DNA from 3 places in the Paenibacillus ihbetae genome. Region 1 is predicted to be linked to each of the others. Evidence: predicted binding sites of a transcription regulator. Region 1 holds the regulator's gene; each other region holds the start of a gene.
The links. Region 1 encodes Rex, which represses fermentation and respiration genes when NADH is low (regulators of the CRP and FNR family bind a similar motif). Its sites were predicted from a motif close to TTGTGAAATATTTCACAA; they were not measured.
Positions count from the first base shown of each region.

Region 1 (8,133 bases):
TGTATTCGCCGAAATGAACAACATGTTAGATGAAATTGTGAAGCATTACCCTACCGCTAATGGCCCTAAAAAGCAGGCGCTTGTACAAAACTGGAATATGCTGAAAAGCATGAGCGACGGCATTATTGAGGAATGGCTCCGTTTCGAGGAACGGATGGCCGTCTTCCGCGAATCTGCCGTTTCTCCTCCGGTTTTTCCGCCGACCGAGGCGCCTGAGCTGCAGCATGATGCCTTCATCCGGGGACAAGGCTATTACAAGCTGCTGATGTTTGAGCCGGCGATCGCGCAGTTCAAGCTCGCTGCAGCCGTTTATCCGGAAAGTCTCTTGATTAAGCTGTACATTGCACTATCCCAGCTCCACTTGGGGGAGACCTCACAGGCATCCGACGTGCTCATGTCCATCCTGCCGATGGCCGAAGACCGGAAGCTGCGGGCCATTGTGTATAATGCGCTCGGCTGCGTTCAAGCTTTAAACGGATGCCAGGCGGAGGCAGAGGAATGTTTTACGCTTGCGATTCACAGCGACCCGACATTACCCGACCCGATAATCAATTTAGAGGTTTGCAAGAAAAACCGGGGTGATCTGCAGTACGGCAGTCAGTTGATCTCGCTGCTGTAAGCAGCAGATTGAACAAGAAGCGATGCTAAGGCTCAGGGATTGAGCTTTTCAGCATCGCTTTTTGCCGTTTGAACAAGGGATACCGGTTACCTTCAATTACCTTATCAGGGACACGCGGAAACCTGTGATGCGCGAACGAATCCGGAGCATGGGAGCCGGTATTCTGTATGCCGGAATGTTCAAAAGCCGCAACTTCTGGTATGCTGTTAATTAGTCTGGAAGAAAGGGATTTTAACGAAATGAAATTTGCCGTATTGGATTTTGAAACCACGGGCAACCAGTCTGCCGATGAAATTATCCAGGTCGGGCTGGCCATCATCGAAGAGGATCGGGGCATCTCCCGCGTGTACGGCACGTACGTCAATCCCGGGATTCCGATTCCTCCGTTTATTACCGGTCTGACCGGAATTTCCGACAGCGATGTGGCCGATGCGCCATCCTTGGAGGAAATGATGATGGAGCTCGTGCCCATGCTGGACGATGTGGTCCTGGTCGGGCACAACGTGGCTTTCGATTTTAACTTTTTGCAAAACGCGCTGGATCGCTGCGGTTATTTGCCGTTCAGCGGCCGGATTTTAGATACGATGCACTTTTTGAAAATATGCTTCCCCTCACTGCCATCCTATCAGCTCGGCATGGTATCCTCGCATTTCGGCCTCGAGCATGACCGTCCGCACCAGGCGGACAGCGATGCGCTTGCCACAGCGAATGTGCTGCTGAAATGCTTGCAGGAAATCGATGAGCTTCCCCTGCTGACCATACAGCGGCTGAGTGATCTGTTTGCGGAAGAGGACAGCGATTTGGCCTGGTTCTTTGACGGCATCCGCGTGGAGCGGGAGATGCAGGCCGTCCAGGATGGCAGCATTCATACCTACTACCGCCAATTCGCATTAGGCGTTGAGGACTGGACGGATATCGCCCCGGTCCGCGATGAAGCCGAGCCTAATCCGCTGGCAAACATGAGCTTCGAAGAGTATATGGATGAGGTTCGGAGACGCTTGAAGGAAGTGCTTCCGCAATATGAGAGCCGGGATGCGCAGGACATGATGTTCCAGGAAGTGATGCAGGCTCTTGAAGAAGACAAGCATCTGTTGATCGAAGCCGGCACCGGAACGGGCAAATCGCTTGGATACCTGCTTCCGTCCATTTACCAAAGCGTCAAGCAGGAGCAGAAGGTGATGGTCAGCACGCATACGATCAACCTGCAGGAGCAGCTTCGAGACCGGGACATACCTCTGCTTACCCAGGTAGTGCCATTCCCTTTTAAAGCAGCCATTTTTAAGGGAAGAGGTCATTATTTGTGTTTGAGAAAATTTGAACATAAAATAAATAGGAGAGATTTTCATTCGCCGAAGGAGGACGTCATCACGGCGGCCCAGATGCTGGTGTGGCTCACGCAAACCGAAAGCGGCGACGACGAGGAGCTGAATCTCGGCGGCCGCGGGGGCGATTTCTGGGAAACGATCGCCAGCGATTCCGATTCATGCCTTGGACGCAGCTGCCCCTGGTTCCGCAAGTGCTACTACCATCGGGCGAAGCATGAGGCCGGCATTGCGGATGTCGTGATCACGAATCACTCCAAGCTGTTTACCGACGTAAAAGCGAACCACCAGCTGCTTCCGAGCTATGAACGGCTCGTCATCGACGAAGCCCATCACTTGGAGGATGTGGCAGGCAAGCATCTCGGGCTGCAGATGAAATATTTTACGGTGGTTCATACATTGACCCGTCTGTACAAGGACAGCCGAAGCGGGCAGCTCCCTGCGCTGCGGCAGCTGCTGCAGGCTTCTCCGCATGAGAAATCCGGGGAATGGTCGGCGGTCATCGACCGGATCTATCCTGATCTGATCACGGTGAAAGAAACTTGGGACCGCCTCAGCGACCAGCTGTTCGGCCTGCTCCCGGAACGCGGCGACGCTTCGCCGGGAGATGCCGGGCAGTATTCGCTGCGGCTCTCGCCTGCGAAGAAGCCGAAGGATTGGGGAACGCTCGCCGAGCTGGAACAGCAGATTCACGTTACGCTGGGAGATGTCGTGCGCAAGGGAGACAAGCTCGTCGCCGAAATAAAGGAAGAGCTGGACGATTACAGTGCGGACAGCCTGCTGACGGACCTGTCGGGCTTGTTTAAGGATCTGGCTGCGCACCGCGAGGATTTGCGGTCCTTCATGGCTTTGAACGACGAAGGCACCGTGTACTGGATGGAGGCCAACGGCAATTTCCGCAGCAAGTCGCTGCAGCTCTACGCCGTGCCCGTTGATGTCAGCAAGCATTTGAAGGAATTGTTTTTTGACAAGAAGCGGAGCGTGATTCTCACATCGGCGACGCTGTCGGTCGATAAATCGTTTCAATTCATGATCGACAATTTAGGGCTCCAGGAAGCGGCGGACGCAGGAAATCTGAACACGGTTCAGCTGCCCTCCCCGTTCAATTACAGGGAGCAGGCGCTGCTTGTCATTCCGCGGGATTTTCCTAGCGTGAAGGGGTCTGTGGGGGATGCGGTATTTGTAAACACGCTCGTGAAGTCGCTCTCCGAAGCGGCAATAGCGACCCATGGTCGTATGCTCGTCCTGTTTACGTCCTATCGGATGCTCCGCCAGGTGCATGAGCCGCTTAAGGAAGCGCTGGCTGCCAGCGATATTACGGTGCTTGGCCAGGGAATGGATGGAACGAGCCGTACGAAGCTGATTCGCCGGTTCCAGGATAGCAGCGCCTCAGTTCTGCTGGGGACCAGCTCCTTCTGGGAGGGCGTTGACATTCCCGGAGAAGCGCTGACCTGCCTGGCGATTGTCCGGCTGCCGTTCCAGCCGCCCAACCATCCGCTGGTCGAGGCGAAGAGCGAGCTGCTGCAGCAGCAGAAGAAGAATCCGTTCATGAAGCTTTCGGTGCCGCAAGCGGTCATCCGCTTCAAGCAGGGCTTCGGGCGGCTTGTTCGGACTGCCCACGATAAGGGGATCGTGATTGTCTACGATACGCGGGTGATCGAATCATATTATGGAAAATACTTCTTGTATTCCCTGCCCGGACCGAAGATGGAGCATATGCCGACCGAGGGGATCGTCCCTCGTATTGCGCAGTGGCTCCAGGAAAGGGAAAATGAAAAAGAGTGAACCTCGAGGGGAGCAGGGTTATTACATTGGAAGCGATGAACTATCATCCTATTAATAGGGGGAGCATGCATGAAATCGGATAAAATTTCAGAGGCCGTCGTCCGCAGATTGCCAGTCTATTTGCGCTATTTGAATGAGCTTCATAAGCGGGAGGTGTCCACCGTCTCCTCACAGGAGCTTGGGCAGAAGCTCGACCTGAATCCGGCCCAAATCCGTAAGGATTTGGCCTATTTCGGTGATTTCGGCCGGAAGGGCATCGGTTATGATGTCTCCTATCTCATTGAGAAAATCCGCCAAATCCTGAAGCTGGACCAGAAGATCAACGTTGCGCTGGTCGGTGCGGGCAATCTCGGACATGCGCTATCCAACTACAACGCATTTCTGAAGGATAATATGAAGATTGTGGCGATTTTCGACTCGTATCCTCCGAAGATCGGGCTTAAGATCAATAATTTGACGGTGCAGCCGATGGAAGAGCTGGACCAGACGGTCCAGGAATACGGCATTCGAATCGGGATTATTACGGTTCCGGACTTTGAAGCGCAGAACGTAGCCAATCAGCTGATCAATGCCGGAATCGAGGCGATTTTGAATTTTGCCCCGACGATTTTGAAGGCACCGTCCCACATCCGCATTCATACCGCGGATTTTACGACGGATCTGCAAAGCCTGGCTTACTATTTGGACAATGGGAAGGAGGATGCACAGCATGACAACGAAGTGGATGGTTAAGAACGGAACATTTGCCGTGCTTCAGGAAGGACAACCGGTTATCCGCGGGTATATGGTTGTGGAGGACGACCGCATCACGTATCTGGGGGAAGAAGAGCCTCAGGTCGATGCCGAAACCCGGGTGATGGACGGGACGCATCTGTTATTCCTTCCGGGGCTCGTCAACACGCATGGGCATGCAGCCATGTCGCTGCTCCGCGGCTTTGGCGACGATCTGGCGCTGCAAGTTTGGCTGCAGGAGAAGATGTGGCCGATGGAAGCGAAGTTTACGGCAGACGATGTCTATTGGGGCACTTCGCTCTCGGTGCTGGAGATGCTGAAGGGCGGTACGACAACCTTCGTTGACATGTATGACCATATGGATCAGGTAGCGAAGGTTGTCCAAGACTCCGGCATGCGGGGAGTTCTGACGAGAGGCGTCATCGGCTTATGCCCGCCAGAAGTGCAGAAGCAGAAGCTGGATGAAGCGGTTGCTTTTGCGAAAGACTGGCACGGTCAGGCGGAGGGGCGGATCACGACGATGATTTCGCCGCATGCGCCTTACACATGCCCGCCGGACTTTATCGAGAAATTCGTTCAAGCGGCGCATGATTTGAATCTGCCGATCCATACCCACATGTCCGAAACGGCAGCCGAAGTGCAGCAGAATGTGAATGACTATGGACTGCGCCCGGTGGCCCATCTGGAGAAGCTTGGCGTGTTCTCGCGTCCGGCGCTCGTTGCGCATGCGGTGCATTTGACGGATGAAGAGATTGAGATCTTGGCTAAGCATCAGGTGGCGGTATCCCATAACCCGGGCAGCAACCTGAAGCTCGCCAGCGGGGTTGCGCGCGTGCCCGAGCTGTTGAAAGCAGGCGTGACGGTGTCCCTGGGAACCGATGGACCAGCGAGCAATAACAACCTGGACATGTTCGAAGAGATGCGTCTGGCCGCTCTTATCCACAAGGGCGTCAGCGGCGATCCGACAGCCGTTCCGGCAGCCGAAGCGCTTCGAATGGGAACCGAGTATGGAGCGAAATCGGCATTTCTTGATAACGTAGGCAGACTGGCCGTCGGGATGAAGGCCGACATGATCGCGCTGAATACCGATCAAGCGCATTTCCTGCCGCGCACGGATTACATTTCGCATTCGATTTACTCGGCATCCGCCAAGGATGTGGAGCATGTATGGGTTGACGGCAAGCAGGTTGTTAAGCACGGCTCCTGCCTCACGCTGGATGAGGAACGGATCCGCCGTGAAGCCCAGCGTTCATTCGAGCGTCTTTCGACCCTTTAGGGCAGATTAAGGGGAGGATCAGACGGTTTGAAAAAGAGAACAAAGTGGATACTGCTTAGTATATCCGGGCTGCTGCTGGCGCTGCTGTGCGTGCAGCTGTACTATTCCTATGTCATGAAGGACACGTGGAATGAGGAAAGCTTGGCGGTGCAAGCCGCTCGTCAGCATGGCGGCCTGGTGACGAAAGATAAAACCTACAAATCGGTTTGGGGCGAGAACAACAATTATTGGGTCATCACCGGCACGAATCAGAACCAGCAGGAGATCATGGTTTGGGTGAAGTTTACGGATGACAACATGCCTGTAGAGGGCAAGGACGCGGTTCAGGCCGAGCTGCTCGGCAACGGATTGTCCGAAGAGCAGATGCGCGAGCAGATTCGGAAGGAGATGCCGGGTGCTGTGGTCAAGCGACTGCTCCCTGTAATGTACGAAGGCGAGTATACATGGCAGCTCCAATATGAGAATCAGGGCCAATTAGGTTATCGGTTCTATCGCTTCCAGGACGGACAGGCGATCGGAGAGGACATTATTCTTCCAAATCAATAAATCAGCTATACAGAAAGAGGCTTTCTTGTACGCGGTTGTACAAGCAAGCCTCTTTGTTTTGAGTTTGAAAGCGTTGTCTGAAAAAAATGGAAAAACTGTTCTTAATATTTTCACAGGAAGGCATGAAAAAGTATAGATTATATGATATACTCATTGTTGTACTCACAAGGCAAATAATAATCTATTAGTCATAGCATATGTTGTTCTATATAAAGTGATAGATAATTTCTACAAATTATTACTGAAGGAGGCACTTCATGAAACTACGCATTGTCCCTATCATGCTGACGGTTGTCATTTCGGCATTGGTGCTTTTCGGCGGATGGTTTCTATATCAGCGTTTCGCTGTTCAAAGTCCGCTGGCCGATGTCGTTTCCCAATATGAAGGCGTGAAAAGTTCTCATATAGATATTAAACAGGATGCCGTATCTTTGAAACTCGATCTGGCTCCGGACACGAATTTGCAGGACTTGGTTCAGCATATCAAGCGGGAAGGCAAATCCGTAATTGGCAGCCGGGAGCTTAAAATTCAAGTCGAGGACCACTCCTCGAAGGCCTTGGACGAGTGGTGGGAAAAGGCGATGCTGTCCGTTGCGGAAGCTATGGACAACAAGCAGTATACCAACATTCAAACCTCCCTGGATCGGCTGGCAGCCGATACTCCGAATTTGAAGGCGAAAGCGACGATCGACGACAACAATGTTTACATCAGCCTGTCGGATGGAGAGTCCGGTAAATTCATCATCCTGCCGCGTCAGCCCGGCAAAATGGAGGTGTGGAGCCATGCCTAAATGGACAAAAGAAGTAGCGATCGGCTTTGTCCCGGTATTATTGGTGTTCCTGGCTTTTATCGGGGTGAATATCGTGCCGGTCATCATTGCGGTTGCTCTTGTAGGCGGTTTGCTGTTCATCGCAAAGATGCGAGGCGGGATCGCCGTCGGAGCAGGCAATGAGCGCAAACGCAAGAAAGCGGGTCCTTCGAAGCTGACCTTTGAAGAGATCGGCGGGCAGGACAATGCCAAGCAGGAGCTCCGGGAAGCACTTGATTTTCTGATTCGGCATGAAGATATCAAGAAATTCGGCATTCGTCCGCTGAAGGGCATTCTGCTCACCGGTCCTCCGGGGACGGGGAAGACGCTCATGGCCAGAGCGGCCGCCCATTATACCAATTCCGTCTTCGTGGCTGCATCCGGCAGCGAATTCGTTGAAATGTATGTCGGCGTCGGCGCAGGACGCATCCGGGATTTGTTCAAGGATGCCCGCACCCGGGCCGAGAAGGAGAATAAACAGAGCGCGATTATCTTTATCGATGAGATCGACGTCATCGGCGGGAAGCGTGAAGGCGGGCAGCAGCGCGAATATGATCAGACGCTGAACCAGCTGCTGACCGAAATGGACGGGATCTATTCGACCGAAGCGCCGCGTATTCTCGTCATCGCCGCCACGAACCGCAAGGAGATGCTGGATAGCGCCCTGCTTCGTCCGGGAAGATTTGACCGTCATATTCAGGTGGATCTGCCCGATAAGAAGGGACGAGCCCATATTCTGAGACTGCATGCGGCCAACAAACCGCTGCATGAGGATGTGGACCTTGAGAAAATCGCCGAGGAAGCGTACGGCTTCTCGGGCGCCCAGCTGGAAAGCGTCATGAACGAAGCGGCGATTTACACGATGCGCGAGAATGAGCAATTCATTCACCAGCGCCATTTGTCCATGGCCATCGATAAGGTCATGATGGGTGAGCGGTCAGACCGCGAATCCAATATCGAGGAGAAGAAGCGGGTAGCGATCCATGAGCTGGGTCATGCCATTATGGCGGAGCTCGTACGTCCCGGCAGCGTGAAGCAGGTGGC
Region 1 is NZ_CP016809.1:860,425-868,557, reverse strand. Features, by position in the region: gene BBD41_RS03945 (hypothetical protein) at 1-619, shown strand, start outside; gene dinG (ATP-dependent DNA helicase DinG) at 859-3,726, shown strand; gene BBD41_RS03935 (redox-sensing transcriptional repressor Rex) at 3,796-4,458, shown strand; gene BBD41_RS03930 (amidohydrolase) at 4,436-5,734, shown strand; gene BBD41_RS03925 (cell wall elongation regulator TseB-like domain-containing protein) at 5,762-6,280, shown strand; gene BBD41_RS03920 (hypothetical protein) at 6,538-7,071, shown strand; gene BBD41_RS03915 (AAA family ATPase) at 7,064-8,133, shown strand, end outside.

Region 2 (8,133 bases), 2.3 Mb from region 1:
TCATCCGTGATCCCGGGAAGAAGCTGGATGATGAATCCACCTGCACTCGCGACCGTATAGTCCGGCGATACGAGCACTCCAAGGCTGACGGCGGAATTCGTCTGTTCGGATACGGCAAAATAATACGTGAAATCCTCGGCCAGCTCGCCGGAAATAATTGGCACGCTGCCGCGGTAGGGCTCCTTCAATCCCAAGTCTTTGATGACGTGAATATAACCGGTGCGGCCGACGGCAGCTGCCACGTCCATCTTGCCCGGACGGATATTCGTCAGCTCGACATGCGGATTGTGAACATACCCGCGCACCTCGCCGTTTGCGTTGCTCTCTGCGGCGATCAAGCCGATCGGGCCGTCCCCGCGCACTTGAATGCTGAGGCGCTCGTCGCCTTTCAGCATCGCTCCCATCATCGCTGCTGCCGACACGGTACGGCCTAAAGCGGCTGTAACGACCGGGAACGTGTCATGCCTGCTGCGCAGCTCCTCGACCAGATCCGTGGTCCGGACGGCGAAGGCCCGCACTTTCCCGCCTAATGCGGTTCCCCGCAGTATGCGGTCTTTTTGTTGATCCATCTTGAGGCCCTCCTTGTCTTTCTAGTTGTTATGTTTTACCCCGAATCCCGGGCTTAGTTGCGCTCGTAAATGATACGCAGTCCATCGAGCGTTAGCAGTGGCGCAATCTCCTCGATGGATTCCGTTTCGCTCGCGATCAGCTCTGCCAATCCTCCGGTTGCGATAACCTTAACATTGTCCGTCCCCATCTCGGCTTTTATACGTTTAACCAGCCCGTCAACCTGTCCGGCATATCCGTAAACGATTCCGGCCTGCATCGCGTGGACGGTATTGCGTCCGATCACCTTCTTCGGCTTCTCGAGCTCTACGCGGGGGAGCTTCGATGCGCGCTGCACCAAGGCTTCGGTCGCGATCCCGATCCCTGGAACGATGACGCCGCCCAGATAATTTCGATCCTTATCGATACAGTCAAAGGTCGTTGCCGTTCCAAAATCCACCACAATGACCGGGCTTCCGTACTGCTCGATCGCAGCTACAGCGTTGACGATCCGGTCCGCACCGACCTCCCGCGGGTTCTCATACCGCAGATTTAGGCCGGTCTTAATGCCGGGGCCGACGATCAGCGGAGCCTTGCCAATATACTTGCTGCACATCTCCTCGACCACTCGGATAAGCGGCGGAACGACGGAGGAGACGATGACTCCTTCAATCTGGCTTACCGTTATATTCGACATTTGAAACAAATTGTGAATCAGTACGCCGTATTCATCCACCGTGGATTGGCGTGACGTGCTGATCCGGAAATCGTGCAGCAGCTTCTTGCCCTGATACACGCCAAGCACGATGTTCGTGTTGCCTACGTCTACGACCAGAATCAAACCCCTGCTCCTCCCTTCTTGGCGTTTAGATCTAAGCTGATGTCCAGGTTGTGGAATGAATAGGTGAGCCGTCCGACCGAAATGACATCCACCCCGGTTTCCGCTATGCCGCGTACGGTCTGAAGCGACACATTGCCGGAAGCCTCGACCCGAACATGCGGCGACCTTGCCTTAATTCTTCGAACCGCCTCAGTCATCAGCTCATGATTCATGTTGTCGAGCATGATGATATCTGCGCCGGCATCAAGCGCTTCCTCTACCTGTTCTAGGCTTTCCGTCTCAACCTCGATGGTCATCGTATGCGGAATATTCGCTCTTGCGCGTTCTACCGCCTGACGGATGCCGCCGGCGCCTTTAATATGATTATCCTTGATCATGACGGCATCATACAAGCCGAACCGGTGGTTCGACCCGCCGCCTACCCGGACTGCGTACTTCTCAAGCATCCGGTGGCCCGGCGTCGTCTTGCGCGTGTCCACAAGCCGGGTAGGCAGCCCTTCCAGCGCATCGACATAGGCGCGCGTCGTGGTTGCGATGCCGGACAAACGCTGCAGAAGATTCAGGGCCAGTCTCTCGCCGGTCAATATACGGTGCGTAGACCCCTCGACTTCAGCCAGGACGGTTCCCTTCTCCACCCGCTCGCCGTCCCGGACCAGCGGCCTGAACACGAGCGTCGGGTCAACCGACTCGAACACCAGCTCTGCAACCGGCATGCCGGCTACGATGCCCGATTCCTTGGCATGAATCACGGCCTTGGATTCATGTCCGGGCTCAATCGTCGTAAGGGTCGTAATATCTCCAGAGCCGACATCCTCTTGAAGCCATGTTCGAATACTCTGGAGCAGGCCGTCATGGTAACCGTTAAACATCATCGCTTATTTCCTCCGTCCTATCTTGATCCCGGGTATGCACGATATGCTTCTTCCATGCAGCATCATTTCGTTCCGGGAAATCCTCGCGGTAATGGGCCCCCCGGCTCTCTTCGCGGCACAGCGCGCCGTGAACGACCAGCAGGGAGGCTGTAAGCATATTGGCAAATTCATACTCCTCGCGTTTGGTCAATACCGCTTGAAACAGGGGCAGCTGCCGGCCAAGCTCTTCCTCCGCCCGTAATAGGGTGTCCCGGTTGCGGCGAAGTCCGGCATACCGCACCATCACTTTCTGAAGCTTCAGCCGCTTTTCGACCATAGCCTGGGAAGGCGCATCCTTGCGTCCAAGCCTGAAGGTTACATCAAGGGGTCGCTTCTCCTGTTTCGGAAGCTGCCCAATCCGTTCAACAATCCGGCTTCCGTATACAACCGCCTCGGAAAGCGAATTGCTGGCTAAGCGATTTGCGCCATGAACGCCGGTCGAGGACACTTCCCCGCAGGCGAACAGACGCTTCACACTGCTCTCCCCGTACAGATTCGTTTTGATGCCCCCCATCATATAATGCGCAGCGGGAGAGACCGGAATCCAATCGGAGGTCAGATCAAGCCCATAGCGCATGCAGGTTTCGTAAATTGTTGGAAACCGGTGCTTGACCATCTCCGGAGATTCATGGGTAATGTCCAGGTAGACGAACGTGGAGCCCGTCGCCTCCATTTCGCTGACGATCGCCCGGGCGACAATATCCCGGGGCGCCAGCTCCAGCAGCTCATGATATTTGTGCATGAAGCGCTCGCCTTTAATATTCCGGAGCACCGCGCCTTCTCCGCGCACCGCTTCCGAAACCAGAAACCGCGGTGCTCCCGGATAACTCAGCGCCGTTGGGTGGAACTGAATAAACTCCATGTCCCGAATCTGGGCGCCCGCCCGATAGGCCATCGCGACACCATCGGCGGTCGCAACCTCGGGATTGGTCGTGTACCGGTACAGCTGACCCGCACCGCCGGAGCACATAATCGTTGCTTCGCCCCGCACGAAGATCCGCTTCCCGTCCGGCATCTGGACAATCGCTCCATGGCATTCGCCTTGATCGGTAACCAGATCGATGACAAAATGATCATCCCACACCTCTATATTGTGAAGCATTTCGACTTGAATGGAAAGGGCGCGTACGATTTCATAGCCGGTAGCATCCCCATTCGCATGGAGAATGCGGCGGTGGCTATGGGCTCCTTCCTTCGTTAGAGCGAGCTCCCCGTTCTCGACGTCAAACATCGTCCCGAGACGGATCAATTCCTGGACACCGGCCGGTCCCTCGTTAACCAGCACATCCACCGCTGCCGAGGAGCATAACCCGGCCCCTGCAAGCAGCGTATCCTGCCGATGATAGGCCGGTGAATCGTCCTCCGCCGTCACGGCAGCGATGCCGCCTTGCGCATAGCGCGTATTGCTCTCGAGCAGCGATTTCTTCGTAATCAACAGCACCTTATGATGCTCGCTTGCCAGAATAGCGGTATATAAACCGGCGATGCCGGAGCCGATGACGATCACATCCGTCTCTTTTACCGGCAGGTCCTTTAGGTCAAAATCGATCAAATACTGCGGTATCACGCTCGTCTCACCTGTCTTCTCGCGAAAGAGTAGCGCATGCTACTTAACTTGTAACATGCGCTCTAAGGAAGTTCTGGCTTTCTCTGCAACGACAGGCGGCACGTAAATCTGCGGCTTCATTGTCTCCAGAGCTTTGACCAGCTTTTTGAGATTATTCACTTTCATATTCGGACATACGAGGAATTTAGTCGCAAAATGGAAGGATTTATTCGGACTGTCCAAACGGAGCTGATAGCCGGTTCCGTCTTCGGTTCCTACGATAAATTCCTGGGCCGGCGAGTTTTTGCAGTATTCCAGAATGGCGGTGGTGCTGCCCACAAAGTCGCCCATAGCGACAACCTCCGGACGGCATTCCGGATGCACGACGAACTCGGCGTTCGGATATTTCGCCTTCATCTCCACAACATCTTTCACGGTTAACATATCATGCGTATTGCAGTACCCTTCCCAGATGATCAGCTTTTTGTCAGTGTGCTGCTGGACGTAATGCCCCAGGTTTTTGTCGGGCACCCAAATGATTTCATCCGAATCGACCGACTGAATGACCTTAACCGCATTCGAGGATGTACAGCAAATATCGGTCTCCGCCTTGATCTCGGCCGATGAATTGATATACGTGACCACTTTGGCATTCGGATGCTGGGCCTTCAGCTTACGCAGCCCGTCAACGTTCACCATATCGGCCATCGGACAGCCTGCGCGCTCGTCAGGAATAAGCACCGTTTTGTTCGGTGCCAATATCTTTGCGCTTTCTCCCATAAAATGCACGCCGCAAAAAACGATGACCTCGGCATCGGTCTGAGCCGCCTTTTGGGCCAGCAAAAAGGAATCTCCGCGGAAATCGGCGACTTCCTGAATTTCATCCCGTTGATAATAATGCGCCAAAATGATGGCATTGCGTTCCTTCTTCAACTCCATTAACCGTTCACGCAGCACGCGGTTCTGCTCCGCCTTGCGCTCCAGTGCCAAAGCTTCCATGATCGACCCTCTCCCCTTATGTTATCCGGCCTTCGGCCGCTTGATGACCATGTGTTGAAGGACATTCGCAACCTTTGTGAAAGGATGCGCATCCTTATTTAACAACTAATGTACACGGAGCTCTAATCCCTGTCAATGTGATAAGAAGCACAAAAAGAACCGGAAAACGAATGATCGTTCTCCGGTTCTTCATTTTTATTCCAAATACGAGTATTTGAGCGAATTTACGTTAAGCTGCTATCGTTGTCCGATCCGCCAGGAGGATCTTTGCGCTCCGAATCCTTACGTTCCGGATTCGAATCCATCGGGTTGTTCGGAATCTCTTCCGTAGAAGTCGGCTGCTGGCCTTCTTCCTTCCCTTGAATACGGACGCGGACATCACCGATGTTATCGATCGTTGGCTCACCGTTCTCGGAAGAGCCGGAGCCTTCGCCTTCGCCGTTGCCTTCGACTGTTCCAGTCTCAATGAGATTCTTAATCTGCTCAAGCTCCAGCGTTTCTTTCTCCAGGAGCGTATTCGCAATCAAATGAACCTCTTTGGCATGCTTGGACAGAAGCTCTTTACACTTCTCGTAGCATTCGGTAATAAACCGCTGCATTTCCTGATCGATTTCGTAGGCGATTTGGTCACTGTAGTTCTGCTCGTGCCCGATATCCCGGCCAAGGAACACTTGTCCCTGGGAGGTACCGAACTGCATCGGACCGAGCTTCTCGCTCATACCGTATTCCACGATCATGCTGCGGATAATGCTGGTTGCCTGCTGGAAGTCGCTGTATGCTCCGGTTCCGATTTCTCCGATGAACAGCTCTTCCGCCACGCGGCCGCCGAGCAGCCCGGTTACGCGATCGAGCAGTTCCTGCTTGGTCACGAGCATGCGGTCTTCCTTCGGCATCATGATAACGTATCCGCCGGCGCGGCCGCGTGGAATAATCGTTACTTTATGCACCGTATCCGCGTGCTCCAAGAAGTAACCGACAATCGTATGACCGGCTTCGTGGTAAGCCACGATGCGCTTCTCGCGGTCGCTGATTACGCGGCTGCGCTTCTCGGTACCGACAATCACGCGGTCGATTGCCTCGTCGACTTCCGTCATGGATATATCTTTACGGTTACGACGTGCGGCAAGCAAGGCCGCCTCATTCAGAAGGTTCTCCAGATCGGCGCCTGTAAAACCGGTCGTACGCTTCGCGATGATGTCGAGTTTGACATCCTTCGTCAGCGGTTTGTTGCGTGCATGCACCTTCAGTACAGCTTCACGTCCCTTAACATCCGGACGATCTACAGTAATCTGACGGTCGAAACGTCCCGGACGCAGCAAGGCCGGGTCCAGAATATCCGGGCGGTTCGTAGCAGCGACGATGATGATGCCTTCGTTCGCCCCGAAACCGTCCATCTCTACGAGCAACTGGTTCAGCGTTTGCTCGCGCTCGTCATGTCCGCCGCCAAGGCCGGCGCCGCGCTGGCGGCCCACAGCATCAATCTCGTCAATGAAGATAATACATGGCGCATTCTTCTTCGCGTTCTCGAACAAGTCGCGTACACGCGAAGCACCGACACCGACGAACATTTCCACGAAGTCGGAACCGGAAATACTGAAGAACGGAACGCCTGCTTCACCGGCAACCGCACGAGCCAGGAGGGTCTTACCGGTTCCCGGAGGACCGACAAGCAGCACACCCTTCGGAATGCGGGCGCCGACGGTGTTGAATTTGCGCGGATCCTTCAGGAAGTCGACAACCTCAACGAGCTCCTGCTTCTCCTCATCAGCACCGGCTACGTCTTCAAACGTAACGCGTTTCTTCTCTTCATTATATAAGCGGGCTTTGCTCTTGCCAAAGTTCATCACTTTGCCGCCGCCGCCCTGAGCTTGATTGAACAGGAAGAAGAACAGAACAAACATGATCACGAGCGGAATAAAGGATGAAAGCAGTGTCAGCCAAATGCTTTGGCCTTCCATCGGCACCACGGTCAGCTTTACATCGTTGCTCTCGCTGGCTGCGGTCAATTCCTGCATCGCCGCATCAGTAGCCGGAATGTAGGTTGAGAAATTCTCCGACTTCTTCTCTTCGGTGACTTCCCTATACTTACCGGTCACCAGATACGCGTAGCCGTCGAACTGAACCGTCATTTCCTTTATGTTGTTATCTTTGACTTCCTGCCGCAGCTGATTATAACTAGGGGCATCGGCCTGCTCGCCACCGTTGGTGACGAATTGTACTATGCCCACCACGACCAAAAATAGAATCAAATAAAAACCAGAATTCCGGATGAACCGACTCATCCCCTACCTCCTCTCAAGACACATAAGATATTTTACCACAGCCTGTCTGGCCTTCTCAACAAAGGGCCAAGATCCGTGGCAGCAGCCCATATGGCGCGGTTTAACTGCTGTAGATTTCCGGCTTCAGAATCCCGATGTAGGGGAGGTTCCGGTAATGCTCGGCATAATCAAGCCCGTAGCCGACGACGAATGCGTCAGGCAGCACGAACCCGGTGTAATCGGCCTGCAAATCCACCGTGCGGCGGGCAGGCTTGTCGAACAAAGTAACAACGCGAACCGTGTTGGCCTTGCGGCTCTTGAGGAGCTCGATCAAATGGCTCAGCGTAAGGCCGCTGTCGATGATATCCTCCACGATCAGCACATCCCTGCCTTCAACGGATGCATCGAGATCTTTAATGATCTTGACCACGCCCGATGACTTGGTGGATGCCCCGTAGCTGGACACTGCCATGAAATCCAGCTCCAGCGGTACTGTAATGGATTTAACCAAGTCTGCCATAAAAATAAACGCACCTTTAAGAACGCAGATAACGAGCGGATTGCGTCCTTCGTATTCGGCGCTGAGCTTTGAACCGAGTTCCTTAATCTTCGCGTGAATTTCTTCTTCTGTGATCAGTATTTCCTGAATGTCATTCTGCAACTTCAATGGACCTCCTAGTTTATACATATGAAAGCGTGAAACGGGCCATGCTTAGCGTCTATGCTTGCCTGAAACCTTAAAGCTCCGTAAACTCCATACGGAGAATCCGCACGGTATGCCGCCCTGGGGCAGCATGATAGGAACGTCGTACATCCGGAATCCATACAATGTTGCCGGCACTGTCGCAAACGATCGGAATCCGGGAACGGACAGACGGTGGAATTTTCTCATCAATGAGAATATCTTTCACCTTTTTGCTTCCGTTTAATCCCATAACCTTCATCTTGTCTCCCGGCTGTCTGTTACGCACGGTTAAAGGAAATCGAAGCTCGTCGGCATCGAACTCCACCGCGCTGGCGGAGCCGGCT
Region 2 is NZ_CP016809.1:3,146,898-3,155,030, forward strand. Features, by position in the region: gene hslO (Hsp33 family molecular chaperone HslO) at 1-569, opposite strand, end outside; gene BBD41_RS14050 (type III pantothenate kinase) at 623-1,387, opposite strand; gene nadC (carboxylating nicotinate-nucleotide diphosphorylase) at 1,384-2,259, opposite strand; gene nadB (L-aspartate oxidase) at 2,249-3,865, opposite strand; gene nadA (quinolinate synthase NadA) at 3,905-4,843, opposite strand; gene ftsH (ATP-dependent zinc metalloprotease FtsH) at 5,068-7,125, opposite strand; gene hpt (hypoxanthine phosphoribosyltransferase) at 7,226-7,765, opposite strand; gene tilS (tRNA lysidine(34) synthetase TilS) at 7,842-8,133, opposite strand, start outside.
Region 2: the regulator Rex is predicted to act here: its motif matches at 4,918-4,935, upstream of nadA (quinolinate synthase NadA).

Region 3 (8,133 bases), 170 kb from region 1:
TCCGCCTTCGCGAAGCGGCCGGTGAAGTGATCGGGGCGAACCTCGATCCGAGCCATATGTGGTGGCAGGGCATCGATCCTGTTCAAGCGATCCACATTCTGGGACGTGCCGGAGCCATCCATCACTTCCACGCGAAGGATACCAGCATTGATCCGATCAATGTGAACAAACACGGATTGACCGACATGCAGTCCTACGCGAATATGCTGGACCGCGCTTGGCAGTTCCGCAGCGTGGGCTTCGGGCACGATGTGAAGGAATGGGCTGACATGATGAGCGCCCTTCGCCTTGTCGGATATGATTACGTCGTGAGCATTGAGCATGAAGACGGACTGATGTCCGTTGAGGAAGGCTTCTCCAAAGCGGTGCAAAACCTTCAGCAAGTGCTGATCGAAGAGCCGCTCGGAGAAATGTGGTGGGTCTAACATCGTACAGCAGCAAGTGAATACGCAATTAGGGGGAGCAACAGCATGCTTAATGTAACCATTTGGAATGAGTTCGTACACGAGAAAATCCACGATGAGGTCCGCACCGTATACCCAAGCGGGATCCATACGGCTTTGGCGGAGGGTCTGCAGCATCCGGATTTTATCATCCGCACGGCAACGCTGGATCAGCCGCAGCACGGATTGACGGATGACGTACTGGACTCAACCGATGTGCTGTTATGGTGGGGGCATATGGCTCATGACCAGGTCAGCGACGAAATCGTCAGCAAGGTCGTCAAGCGGGTATTGGACGGTATGGGTCTGATCGTCCTGCATTCGGGACATTTTTCAAAGCCGTTCAAAGCCCTGATGGGAACAAGCTGCGATTTGAAGTGGCGCGAGGCGGGAGAGCAGGAAATCATTTGGAGCGTGAATCCGACGCATCCGATCGCTGCGGGCCTTACAGGTCCGATCATCATTGAGCATGAGGAGATGTACGGGGAATTCTTCGATATTCCGGCACCGGATGAGCTGGTCTTTGTCAGCAACTTCGAAGGCGGCGAAGTATTCCGCAGCGGGTGCACGTTCAAGCGCGGCCACGGGAATATTTTCTACTTCCGTCCAGGGCATGAGACGTATCCGACCTACTACAACCCTGAAGTGCTGAAAGTCATTACGAACGCGATCCATTGGGCTTATTCCGCAGCAGGCAAGCAGACCTTCGGCAACAGTCAGCCGGTTCGTCCGCTGCCGGTGCTGGCATAAATTCCGACTATAATGAAACGAGCCGAGCAAGGCATCTGCCTTGAACGGCTCGTTTTCTACTTTAAAGAACGTGATGCCATTCATTTTTTTATGGGTAAAGGATACAATATACTAAAGCATAGGGTATTTTAAATACTAGGTAGAGTATGGATAACTCGGCGAGCGTCGACGCTGATCATCGTGTAGCAGTCATCATTACACCGCGCGCCGGGAGAGGCACGCGGTAATATCGTCGATGCTGTGCAAGGAGGGATGACGGATGAAGGATACCCAAAGCGCGCCAGTAAGTCCGGAGACGATCGCCTTATGCAGGTCAAGGCTTGCCCATGAGCCTGTCGAGGGATTTTTGCTGGGGAGAGGGGCCGTACCTGCCAAAGTCATGTTCGTCGGGGAAGCGCCCGGTGCCACCGAAATTCAGGAAGGCAAGCCTTTTACCGGCCAAGCCGGCCGGGAGATGGATGCCTATCTGGAGCGCCTGGGTCTCTCCCGCAGCGAGGTCTATATTACAAGCACGGTAAGGAGCCGGCCGTTTAAGGAACGTATCATCACCCGAGCTTCCGGCGAAAGGGTGATCAGCCGTTCGAACCGAACGCCCACGAAAGTCGAAATTTTGGCCCATGCACCGATCCTGGACGAGGAAATTCGCTGGGTTCGTCCGCAATTCCTGATCCCGATGGGGAATATTGCGCTGCACCGGTTGATCGGGAGCCATGAAACCGTCACTTCGCTGCACGGGAAATTGATCGAGGGACCCGTTCAGCAGGCGGCAGAGCGTGACAATCCCGGTGCGGGCTATCGATTTTCGCTGGAGACCTATAGCATCTTCCCGATCTTCCATCCGGCTGCCGTCCTGTATAACCGAAAATTGTCCCGGATCATCGAATCCGACTTGGATATTTTGGCACGGATATTAACGGAATAAGTGCTGAATTTATGGGAAAAAGGGGCCAGGTGGTTTTCAGCTTCCCGAAAATGTGTTAAAATGAAACATACTAACTAATCGTAAGTTTTTCGATCTCTCGTTAAACGAATACATTTTTGAAACATATGGTGACTTCGTAAAGAGGTGAAAGGATATGGAAGTTACAAACATTACGCTGTGTCCCCGCTTTGAATCCGCGTTTTCTTTTCTGGGTAAACGTTGGAACGGATTGATTATCCAGACATTGATGAGCGGTCCGAAGCGTTTTAAAGACATCTCCAACCTGATTCCGTCCATGAGTGACAAGATGCTGTCGGAGCGGATGAAGGATCTGGAATGCGAAGGAATTTTGATTCGTCATGTGTACCCGGAAACGCCGGTTCGTATTGAATACGAGCTTACGGAGAAAGGCAAAGCGCTTCGCCCGGTCATGGAGCAGATTGCTTCCTGGGCTGAACAATGGGTCGAGAAATGAACCATTGGCGGCGTTCCCATCACTAGCTGAACCCTGACATGAGAACAACTCATATCAGGGTTCTTTTTTATTTTGTTACAGAAAATACGAACCTCGGAGGATCTGCTGCCTGATATCGCAAGCGTAATTATTGTTCAGTTGTGATCTGTCTGCTTGGAGCGTACGCCGAATGACGTTTTCTGATGCAGCTTAGCGGGGATCAGCGTGGAGAAAACAGGAAAATCTAACGAGACATGCACCAACTCCGCTGTTCGTTTATATGATGACAGTAGATCTGCTTGACGTCAGACGAAGGAGGCGATCTTAAGGATGGAACGCGGCTGTATTTCCCATTTTCATTATGGACAAGAAGACATCGCCGAGCTGGCGAACGCTTCGCTCAAGGTGAGGCATATTGTCGAGAAGACGCGCCAAATGCTGGTTCAGCATGCCGATGAGCAGCGGCTGACGGTTTTAAAGGGAACAAGCCCGGATCAATCCGGACGCAGCGGAGAGGGCGAACTCATGTTTCAGAAATGGGTGAAGGGTCCGCGCGGCTGGAAGTTTATCGATTATGAGAGATACGGCGTGCAGACCGGAGACAGGCTGGAGAGCGGCCGGACAGGACGATTGCTGCAGATGTTCATCTGGTCGCATTTTGAAAATATACTTATGCTGCATCCGTTTATAGGCGGCGAGCCCTTTTATGACGGAGAGGAGCTAGAAGTGATCGGCAAATATTTCGTGCCTACGTACAGCAGCGCCATTCCATTCTTACAGAGCGGCAAAGCGTTTAAGACGATTCAGGCGGGCATTCCGCTGTATCAGGAGCTGATTCCCGCACCGGTGGTCATCGCCGGAGCCAAGGGGGAAGAGCATGCAGGTAATTGGGTGACCGGCGTGAACCTGAACGCTGCCGGATATGCGGGCATTATGCCCTATTTGAAAACGAACGGAAGACGGGAGTTCATGGAAGCCCGTATGATATAGCCATCCGAATCCACCGGATGTAACCTTGCCTTGATGCATAGGCAGGGTTATTTTTGCTGAAGGTTAAAATTTTAATCAAGAGTGTGAAATATATCACAAGTTATTCGGACATAAGACGATATAATCAATTTGAAAGGATGGATGGGATAACGCAACAATACAGTGTGGGAGGAATAACCATGCCAGCAGCAAAAAAACAAAAGCTAGTGGTCATCGGCAACGGCATCGCAGGAATCAGCACGGTCGAGCAAATTTTGAAGCTTAGCGGGGCATTCGATATTACGGTGATCGGCCAGGAGCCGCACCCGAATTACAACCGGATTATGCTCTCTTATGTGCTTGAAGGCACCAAAACACTGGATGACATCGTCTTGAATGATTGGAAATGGTATGAAGATAACGGAATTACGCTGCATACGGGTACAAGCGGACAGCGGATTAATGAAGCCGCCAAGGTTGTCATGACGGACAACGGGATGGCAGTTCCCTATGATCAGGTCATTATCGCAACGGGGTCCAAGCCCTTCATATTGCCGGTACCCGGCAGCGACAAAGAAGGCGTGATCGGCTTTAGAACCATCGCCGACTGCACCCGGATGCTTCAGGCAGCGAAAACGTACCGGAAAGCTGCGGTCATCGGCGGAGGATTGCTGGGACTGGAGGCTGCGAAAGGCCTCGTGAGTCTCGGCATGGATGTTACCGTCGTGCACCTGATGAACGATCTCATGGAAAGCCAGCTCGATTCTGTGGCTGCGCATATGCTGCAGGATGAGCTTGAGCGGCAGGGTATCCGCTTTTTATTAGGGAAGCAAACGGTCGAGGTATTGGGAGATGCGAGGGTAACCGGTCTGCGCTTCAAGGACGGCGATGAGCTGGACGCGGATCTGGTCGTCATGGCTGTCGGCATCCGTGCCAATGCGGAGGTAGCGCAGGCGAGCGGGATCGAGGTCCGGCGGGGCATCGTCGTAGACGATTATCTGCAAACCTCGATGCAGGATGTGTATGCCGTCGGGGAATGCTGCGAGCATCGCGGTGTATGCTACGGGCTAGTCGCGCCATTATTCGAGCAAGGACAAGTGCTGGCCAAGCGGTTATGCGGCGTGGACACCCCTCCTTATCAAGGTTCGATAGTGTCGACCAAATTGAAGGTAAGCGGCGTGGACGTATTCTCGGCCGGCGAATTTATCGAGCAGCCGGAGCATGACGTTGTTCTTGCCAAGGATGACTGGAAGAAAACCTATAAGAAAATCCTCATCAGGGACGGAAGGATCGTTGGCGCCCTATTGTTCGGGGATGTAAGCGAATCGGCCAATCTGCAGTCTTTGATACGCAAAAAAGCGCAGATGACCGACGATATCTATCACTCGATCATGGGCGGCTGTGCCGGAAAAGGGGCCGATGCGGCCATGCGCATCGCGCAAATGCCCGACGACGAAATCGTGTGCGGCTGCAACGGCGTGACGAAGAAAGCGATCGTGGACGCCGTCACGGTTCAGGGAATGACCACCGTGGATGAGATCAAGGCATGCACCGGGGCGACGCGGTCCTGCGGCGGCTGTAAGCCTGTGGTGGAGCAAATTCTCCAGAGCGTACTGGGAGACGGCTTTACGACGGCGGCCAAGCAGGGAATCTGCCCGTGCACGACGCTTGATCGGGATACCATCGTTGCGGAGATCCGGGCCAAAGGCTTGACCACAACCAAAGAGGTCATGCATGTTCTGGATTGGAGCAATCCGGAAGGGTGCTCGAAATGCCGTCCGGCGCTGAACTACTACCTGACCATGCTGAACCCGCTGACGCACCGGGAGGAGCGGGAGTCGAGGTTCGTGAATGAGCGGATGAACGCCAACATCCAGAAGGACGGCACTTATACGGTCGTTCCCCGTATGTACGGCGGCGTAACAACACCGGAGGCGCTGAAGAGAATTGCGGACGTATCGTTAAAATACAATGTCAAGGTCGTCAAGGTGACGGGGGGACAGCGTCTGGATTTGGTCGGCGTCAAGAAAGAGGACTTGCCGAAGGTGTGGGAGGAGCTGGATATGCCTTCCGGTTATGCCTATGCCAAATCGCTCCGGACCGTGAAGACCTGCGTCGGCTCGCAGTTTTGCCGATTCGGCACGCAGGACTCGATGGGAATGGGCGCTTACCTCGAACGGAAATTCGAGCGGCTTGACTTCCCGGCCAAATTCAAAATGGCGGTGAACGGATGTCCCCGCAACTGTGCGGAAGCTTGCACGAAGGACATCGGCATCGTAGGCAATGACGGCGGCTGGGAAATTTTTGTCGGCGGTAACGGGGGTACGAAGGCACGGCTGGCCGATTCGTTCTGCAAGGTGAAAACCGATGAAGAGCTGATCGAGATCTGCGCAGCCCTCATGCAGTATTACCGCGAGACGGGGAATTACCTGGAGCGGACATCGGAATGGGTCGAGCGGCTTGGGCTTGAGGCGATTCGCGAGGCAATCCTTCATAAAACGCAACAGCGCAAGGAGCTTGTGGGGCGAATCGAGCTGGCCTTGTCGCAGCTGTCGGATCCTTGGAAAAAAGTGCTGGAAGATGACAAGCTTCGGGATGTGTTGTACCGGGACGTGCAGCCGGTCGTCGCGACATAGACCTCGCTTTCGGGTGAGTCCGGCGTGGGGCGAGTAATTTGAGTACACTAGCGCTTATCGCCCCAGACATTCCCGTTGAACCCTTGGCTCGGTATCCAGGTGAGCAGGGCCGTACAGGCAGGTATATACGGCTGCCGACACTCGGCTAAACGCCCGATCAGCGTCATAGCCTCGTGCTCGGTCAGACCTGGGGGATGAGGTAATCGCGTTTGAAGTACCGGATTGATGAAAGAAAGTGGGTCTCATGTTCCGGCGCAGCAGAATGTTATAAGTTTTTTTATGGAGATGTTTCACATTTGCATGGGTCTTCGGAATATTGGTCCGGCTATTTGTGCTCATTTTTAGATGGCAAACGTTGTACATGGAGGTTGATCCTATATGGAAAATGGTCAATACGTAGTGATCGGGCAGGCTGAGGATTTTCTGCCCCAGATCGGCAGGGTCGTCAGGATCGGCGAGCAGGAGATCGCCGTCTTCCGGACCTCCGATCATCGATGGTTCGCGCTGGACAACAACAATCCGCACCCGAAAGGGGGACCGCTGGCGGAGGCCATACTGTCTGGGCATTATATTTACGACCCGCTGTACGATTGGAAAATCGAGCTGGCGACAGGTAACGTTCAGGCGCCCGATTCAGGGAACGTGCGAACCTATCCTGTACGGGAACGGGAAGGAAGGGTCGAGCTTTGCCTCACGTAGCGAAATGTATCCATCGTTTCATCAAACCGACAAAAATAAGAGGTGTTGTCCCATGATCGCAAGCGATGTGGAAGCCGTCGTCCAGACAGCGGTCAAGAAAAAAGAAATGATGAATGAAAGCCTGCTGCGCTATATCGTCTCGACCATGCTCGCCGGCGCTTATGTCGGCATCGGCATCGTCCTGATATTTAAGCTGGGGGCTCCGCTAGCCGCGGCAGGCTCGCCGTTTCAATCTCTCGTGATGGGGGCTGCGTTCGGCATCGCGCTGACGCTGGTCGTATTCGCCGGATCGGAGCTTTTTACCGGTAATCATATGGTATTCACCATGAGCACGTTATCCGGAAAAACAACCATCCTGGATACGCTTAAAAACTGGGGGATCGTGTTCATCGGTAATCTAGCGGGAGCGGTCCTGCTTAGTTATCTGGTTGCTGCCACCGGTCTTTTCAAGGGCCTTCCGGCCGATCACCTCATTTTTACGGCTGCAGCTAAAAAAATGAACGACCCGTTCATGGAGCTGTTCTTCCGGGGAATCCTGTGTAACTGGCTGGTCTGCCTGGCCATTTGGACGGGCATGAGAGCGAAAAACGAGGTTGCCAAACTGATCTTGATCTGGTGGTGCTTGTTTGCCTTTATTGCAACCGGCTATGAGCACAGCGTTGCTAACATGACGCTGCTTACACTTGCCAAGATTCTGCCGGGACATCCGGAGACGGTGTCCGTCGCCGGCTGGATCAGCAACATGGTGCCGGTAACGCTCGGCAATATTGTTGGGGGCGGGCTGTTTGTCGGCAGCGCGTACTGGTTTATTTCGACTCCGAAAGGAAGCAAGAAGCAGCAAGCTTCAGGCTAAACGAAAATACCGGGTTTTAAAAAGTAGCTTCAAGTTTAACAAACAGTCGCTTGTAGTATAACAAAAGTAGCAGTAATCAAAGTGAACCAAGGATTTAAAGCAGCACGAATCTGATACCCTTTTCTATTGCGACTTCATATACCCGGTAACGTAAAAAAGCGGACTCTACGCCAAAGGGCGGGGTCCGTTTTTGTATGCAATGCAAAGTGCGCAGGCCTGCCTGTCTCTTGCCTTGAAATCCATCGCGGAAGAGATGTCAGGCAGGATTGCTGCGCGTAATGTCCTCCAAATCCTTACCGGTGTTCCACCAGGTCAATCGCACCCAGCACGACATGGGCCAGTCCGAAGCCAAGAATACCGGTTGCGGCAAGCTTATACTTGCTGCAAAGCAGAGCGGCGCCTGAAGC
Region 3 is NZ_CP016809.1:1,034,924-1,043,056, reverse strand. Features, by position in the region: gene BBD41_RS04875 (sugar phosphate isomerase/epimerase family protein) at 1-425, shown strand, start outside; gene BBD41_RS04870 (ThuA domain-containing protein) at 471-1,193, shown strand; gene BBD41_RS04865 (uracil-DNA glycosylase) at 1,453-2,115, shown strand; gene BBD41_RS04860 (winged helix-turn-helix transcriptional regulator) at 2,270-2,590, shown strand; gene BBD41_RS04855 (hypothetical protein) at 2,900-3,559, shown strand; gene nirB (nitrite reductase large subunit NirB) at 3,739-6,174, shown strand; gene nirD (nitrite reductase small subunit NirD) at 6,553-6,873, shown strand; gene BBD41_RS04840 (formate/nitrite transporter family protein) at 6,926-7,726, shown strand; gene BBD41_RS04835 (hypothetical protein) at 8,020-8,133, opposite strand, start outside.
Region 3: the regulator Rex is predicted to act here: its motif matches at 3,641-3,658, upstream of nirB (nitrite reductase large subunit NirB).